Arcticibacter tournemirensis: one gene and its partner. The protein of the gene in region 1 interacts with the protein of each later gene in a pairwise test. Links are inferred from orthologs where the notes say so. Each region holds a gene or a part of one and is shown on either strand. Other genes may lie near its edges.

Region 1 (3,179 bases):
TGGCAGGTGAAAACATACGCGCAAGTCCTCGAGAACTTTTGGAAACCGTGGGGCTATACCTTATTTGAAATTATCAAGGATCCCGACAACCCGCTCAGTTTCCTTTGATTTTTGCTTATCCTAAGCCTAGCTGCCTGATGAAATACGCTACGATCTGGGGGTATAGAATGATGGTAATAATTATACCCGAAAGGGCGCCAAAAAAATGAGCGTCATGATTAATATGGCTCGACTGACGTGATGCATAGGCACTATAGAAAAGATACGCAACGCCGAATAATACTGCATTCATCGGAATGAAAAATACAAAAAGGGTTGCGCCTGGATTGAAAAGAATAAAGCTGAATACCACGGCAGAGACAGCGCCGGATGCTCCCAGGCTGTTATACCCATAATGATCTTTATGCTTTAAAATAGTACTTAAGTCGCTTAAGGCCAGGCTGACAATATACAGGACACCAAATTGCCAGTGCCCTATCATTCTTTCGAGCTGAAAAGCAAAAAAGTAATAGGATAACATATTGAAGAATAAATGTCCCCAGTCCTGATGTATCAGCCCGCTTGTAAAGATGGAATAAATACGCGATCCCCGGCTTACGCTGTAAGGATGCAACATGAACTTTCCATAAATGCCCGGATTTGAGAAGGCATATATACTTGTTACTAATGTAAATATAAATATGATACTAGCTACCGGTGTTTGACTGATAAATTCTTGCATAAGGCCGAAAAGTACGAAAAATGAATGGCAATTTTAAACCCGGTTTTCAATCCGTACTTTTACATACTATTATAAAACTGGATTCACAATGGACAACATAAAGAATTATTCGTTTACTGTTTTGGATAGGTTTATGAAGTATGTAACTATAGATACTCAATCTGATCCCTATTCCGAAACCACGCCATCTACAGAAAAACAAAAGAACCTGGGCCGGTTGCTGGTTGAAGAACTTCAGCAGATGGGAATTGCCGATGCTGAACTGGATGAATATGGGTACGTTTATGCTACCGTTCCTTCAACGACAGAAAAAGATGTGCCTGTGATTTGCTTTTGCTCGCATATGGATACCTCCCCTGATTGCAGCGGAGCTGGTGTCGTCCCTCTTATTCACAGGAATTACCAGAAGCAGGATTTGATTTTGCCCGATGATCCTGCGCAGGTATTAAGGCTTAAAGATCATCCGGATCTTAGGAGTCAGATGGGCAATGATATCATCACAGCCAGTGGTACAACTCTTCTGGGAGCTGATAATAAAGCAGGCTTAGCCGAGATTATGGACGCCGCGAATTTTCTTATCAGCCATCCTGAGATTAAACATGGCACGATCAGGCTGCTGTTTACCCCTGACGAAGAAATCGGCCGTGGTGTGGATAAGGTCAATCTGGAGAAGCTGGGAGCAAAATATGCTTATACCGTGGATGGCGAAACCTGTGGTTCTGTGGAGAATGAAACATTTTCTGCAGATTATGCGCTGCTTAAGGTTAAGGGGGTGAGCGCTCATCCCGGATTTGCCAAGGGAAATATGGAAAGTGCGCTCAAAATAGTATCTGAGATCGTATCCTTCCTTCCTAAAGATCGGCTTTCGCCTGAAAGTACCAGCGATAAAGAAGGTTTTATCCATCCTGTCGCTATACGGGGAACAGTTGAAGAGGCAAGTGTTGAGTTTATTCTGCGAGACTTTGATGAAAAAGAACTCGTGAATCACGAGCGAATACTGAAAGCAATTGCGGAGGAAGTATTGGAAGGCTATCCCAATTCATCGTTTACTCTGGAGGTAAAAGAACAATACCGGAACATGAAGCTGGTACTGGACGATCATCCGGATGTTATCCGGTTTGCTGAAGAAGCGATACGAAGAGCCGGCCTGCAACCGAAGCGGCAGAGTATCCGCGGAGGCACAGACGGATCACGTTTATCATTTATGGGCTTGCCCTGTCCTAATATTTTTGCGGGTGAGCACGCCTTTCATGGAAAGCAGGAGTGGGTATCTGTACAGGATATGCAGAAGGCTGTGGAAACTATAGTTAATATCGCAATTGTCTGGGAAGAGCTAACTCTTTAAGGCAACCAGATTAAAAAGAAACCCCGGGTATCGGTCTTATTGATATCATAGGGCTACCGTTTTTTGTATAAATATTGTTACAATAGAATGCATAGACTCTTAGTATTGTTCATAAACGAGCGATACTAAGAGTCTATTTTGTTGTATATCAGTCACTGGCAAAAACAGGTTCAGCATTAAAATAGAATCGTTCGTCGCAATATCAGGCCTGTAAGTATCTTTATTGCTAAACGGTGAAAATAAGTTTTAAACTTGGAGCCATAATCTCTGTCTTACTGTAACGCTAAACGCACACACAATTAGTCCAATACATAATATGAAGAATTTAATCGCTTTACTGTTGTTTCTGGGGGCTCCTGCTTTAATCTATGGCCAGGTAGGCCGCGAAGTAAGCGGAACAATAAAAGATTCCACCGGAAACAGTGTAATAGCAGCAACCGTAAAACTAATATCATCTAAAGATTCCCTTTTTACACGTACAGACGTTGACGGCAAGTTTGTATTCAGAAATGTTCAGTCATCCCAGTTTCTGCTGAGTGTAACCAGTCTTGGTTATCGGGGATTCAATCAAAGATATCTGTTTAAAAATGCCACTAGCCCTTTAAAACTGGACCCTATAACACTTAAAAGCCAAAGTAATTTGCTGAACGAGGTTATCGTTTCAGGCACTGCACCTGTAACAATTAAAGAAGATACAGTTGAGTACAGGGCCAGCGATTATCCTGTGAGAGAAAATTCGGTAGTAGAAGATGTAATTAAAAAGTTGCCGGGGGTAGAGGTAGACAAAGATGGAAATGTAACTACCCAGGGAAAAAGCATTACCAGGGTGCGCGTGAATGGAAAAGATTTCTTTGACGGTGATTTAAAGACGGCTACCCAAAACCTTCCTGCAGAAATAATAGAAAAGATTCAGATCGTTGACGATTATGGAGACCAGGCGAATGCAAGCGGGATAAGGGACAGCGATCCTGATAAAATTCTGAACATTACAATAAGTCCTAACCGGAATAAAGGTGTAATTGCTAACGTCATAGCTGGCGGCGGAGGTGACGCCAGAAGTGGTACAAATACGAATGTTCAAAACGATGGACGATATCAGCTTTCCGGTATGGT
Region 2 (3,332 bases), 2.0 Mb from region 1 along the record:
TTTAACATTTACACGTCCTGTTGCAGCGTTGAGGGTTGGAATTCTTACTATTGCCGAAAAGTGGGCCGAATATCTTCAGGGAGACATTGCTTATCTTACAGCCGATTATTTGCAGGAAAAATTCAGGTTAAGTATCTCCAGTCAGAATATTTTTATAAATGGCTCTGTTTGTCCTGATGACGCTTTGCTTGAAGCTGTCAGTGGCCTCAGGGAAGGTGAAGCTTTAAGACAAAATGACGTACTTATAGCAGTGAAATTTAATGAGCATGATGCCCGTGATTTTCATCTGAATATCGCCGGTATTAAAACGATAAATTACACATCCGATCTAACCAGAATTGTATATCCTGAAGACGTATTTCTGAAGAACGAAACAGAGCTTCGCAGAGACTTTAAACTCCTTTCGGGTAAACGGCCTTCGGGCAATCTTAGTTCAACGAATACTATTCTTGGAGATAATATCTTTGTCGAAGAAGGCGCCGTAGCAGAATGCAGCACCTTTAACACATTACAGGGGCCTGTCTATCTTGGTAAAAATTCTGAAGTATGGGAGGGATGTATGATTCGCGGGGCTTTTGCACTTTGCAATAACTCGCAGGTGAAAATGGGCACTAAGATCTATCCGAAAACAACAATAGGGCCCTATTGCAGGGTGGGAGGAGAGATCAATAACGCGGTTATTCAGGGTTATTCTTCAAAAGGTCACGAAGGTTACCTGGGAAACTCGGTAATAGGGGAGTGGTGTAATATAGGAGCAGACAGCAATAACTCGAATCTTAAAAACAATTACAAAGAAGTGAAACTCTGGGACTACAGCACCCTGAAGTACCGGAATACAGGTTTGCAGTTTTGTGGCCTGATTATGGCTGACCATTCTAAATGTGGTATCAATACCATGTTTAATACAGGTACGGTCGCTGGAGTTTGTGCCAATGTCTTCGGTGCGGGCTTTCCTCCTAACTTTGTTCCCGATTTCTCGTGGGGCGGGCAGCAGAAAATGGAGACGTACTTTCCTGAGAAGGCGATGGAAACTATCGGAAGAGTGTTTCTGAGAAGAAACAGGATATTTGATGATACTGAAAAACAAATCCTTGCAAAAGTATTTGATCTTACTAAACAATATAGAAATTTTTAACAATTAAACGATGAGAAAAAAAATAGTAGCCGGCAACTGGAAAATGAATATGGATTACACATCAGGTGTAAGTTTGTTTTCTGAAGTGATCAATATGGTAAATGATGAAGTTCGCGGAGAGCAGGAAGTAGTAGTTTGTCCCCCCTTTGTTCACCTGCATAGCCTGGCCCAGCTCGCTAATCAGAATGTAAAGATCAGCATCGGCGCACAAAACTGTCACCAGGCAGAATCGGGTGCATACACCGGCGAAGTGTCGTCTTCAATGATTCAATCTGTAGGTGCAAAGTATGTGATCCTGGGGCATTCAGAACGCCGTCAGTATTTTGGTGAAACGAATGAATTGCTGGCAAAGAAGACAGACGCTGTTATTAAGACCGGATTGCTTCCCATTTTTTGTATTGGTGAAACGCTGGAAGAGCGCAATAACAATATCCACTTTGATGTTATTAAAAGGCAATTAACCGAAGGCGTATTTCATCTTGGTGCAGAGGACTTTGCAAAAGTAGTTCTTGCTTATGAGCCGGTATGGGCAATAGGTACGGGTGTTACTGCCAGCAAAGAACAGGCTCAGGAAGTACACGCGTACATAAGAAAGCAAATTGAAGCCCGTTATGGAGATGCTGTAGCTGAGAATACAACTATTCTTTATGGAGGAAGCTGCAATCCGAAAAATGCTCCTGAACTGTTCTCTCAGCCTGATATTGATGGAGGGCTTATAGGTGGAGCATCTCTTAAATCAAGGGATTTTACAGATATCGTAAAAGTTTTCAATAAATAACATTGGACTATTTCGAATTAAAGTTCACAATAGACTCGAAAGAGGACTTTCATCGTGACCTGCTTCTCAACGCTGTTGCAGAAGCAGGTTTCGATACTTTTGAGGAAACTCCTCTTGGGTTTAATGCCTATATATCTTCAGAGAAATATAACCAATCGCAGCTAAATGCACTATTGGAGCCTTTTGAGGATATGTTTGGCTTTTCGTACGTGGAAGGATTAATACCTCAGAAGAACTGGAACGAAGTATGGGAAAGTAATTTCGATCCTATCACCGTTTCAAACCAGTGCTATATCAGGGCAACTTTCCATCAGCCGCATCCAGAATATCCTTACGAAATAGTTATTGATCCTAAGATGGCCTTCGGCACAGGGCATCACCAGACAACAGCTATGATGATGGAGTTTATGCTGGAGGCGAATATACAGGGTAATACGGTGCTTGATATGGGATGCGGAACGGGAATTCTGGCTATTCTGGCCCGAAAGATCGGTGCAGCATCAGTAACTGCTATTGATTACGACCCTATTTGTTACGAGAGCACCATTGAAAATGCTGCGTTAAATAACATTAGTGGAATAGAAGTTCTTTGTGGCTCGAAAGAAATGATACCGGATAAAAAGTTCGATATTGTTTTTGCAAATATTAACCGCAATATACTTCTGGACCAGTTTGAGCGTTATGCAGATGCGGTAAAAGCTGGAGGTGAACTGTTTATAAGCGGGTTTTATGAGGTTGATTGCCCCGTGTTACTCGAAGCAGCCGATAAATATTCTTTTGTATTTACTGCCAAAAAGCAGTTAAATGACTGGACTTCTCTTAAACTTTTAAAGAAGTAAACATCTTTACTTAAAATAGAAAGTTTTTCTTATTGATTGATTTATGCGAATACATTTTATTGCTGTTGGCGGAAGTGCCATGCATAATCTGGCTATTGCCTTAAAGCAGAAGGGCCATGTTATAACAGGATCGGACGATGCTATTTATGAACCTTCCCGGACTCGTCTGGAGAAATACGGCATACTACCCGCGAATATGGGCTGGTATCCTGCAAATATTACCAGTGATATCGATGCTGTTATTTTGGGTATGCATGCACGCGCCGATAATCCTGAGCTATTGAAAGCCAAAGAAATGGGATTGAAAGTATACTCTTATCCGGAATATATTTTTGAGCAATCGCGTGATAAAGTGCGTGTTGTGATAGGAGGAAGCCATGGAAAAACGACGATCACTTCTATGATTCTCCATGTTCTAAAAGAGAGTGGCAGAAGTTTTGACTACCTGGTCGGAGCGCAGCTTGAAGGCTTTGAGACTATGGTGAAGATAAGTGATGCCGGCGTGATCGTTATCGAGGGCGATGAATATCTGACGTCTCCTATCGACAGGCGTCCTAAGTTTCATTTATACCAGGCAAAT

What was found.
Region 2: the proteins of pepT (region 1) and tpiA interact in binary tests that used the Escherichia coli proteins (3 or more experiments, as listed by UniProt). The link is inferred for Arcticibacter tournemirensis from one-to-one orthologs.

Annotation. Positions count from the first base shown.
Region 1 is NZ_VFPL01000001.1:94,047-97,225, reverse strand. The notes cover bases 93-2,937. They hold pepT (peptidase T), read left to right. Parts: upstream 93-809; coding sequence 810-2,066; downstream 2,067-2,937. Other genes in these bases: BDE36_RS00440 (outer membrane beta-barrel protein), read left to right, coding at 2,383-2,937; BDE36_RS00450 (rhomboid family intramembrane serine protease), read right to left, coding at 116-721; BDE36_RS00455 (hypothetical protein), read left to right, coding at 93-108. Outside these bases: more of BDE36_RS00455, read left to right, coding at 1-92; more of BDE36_RS00440, read left to right, coding at 2,938-3,179. UniProt on the Escherichia coli protein: Cleaves the N-terminal amino acid of tripeptides.
Region 2 is NZ_VFPL01000001.1:2,140,132-2,143,463, forward strand. The notes cover bases 32-3,029. They hold tpiA (triose-phosphate isomerase), read left to right. Parts: upstream 32-1,145; coding sequence 1,146-1,913; downstream 1,914-3,029. Other genes in these bases: BDE36_RS09040 (putative sugar nucleotidyl transferase), read left to right, coding at 32-1,135; prmA (50S ribosomal protein L11 methyltransferase), read left to right, coding at 1,916-2,752; BDE36_RS09055 (UDP-N-acetylmuramate--L-alanine ligase), read left to right, coding at 2,796-3,029. Outside these bases: more of BDE36_RS09040, read left to right, coding at 1-31; more of BDE36_RS09055, read left to right, coding at 3,030-3,332. UniProt on the Escherichia coli protein: Involved in the gluconeogenesis. Catalyzes stereospecifically the conversion of dihydroxyacetone phosphate (DHAP) to D-glyceraldehyde-3-phosphate (G3P).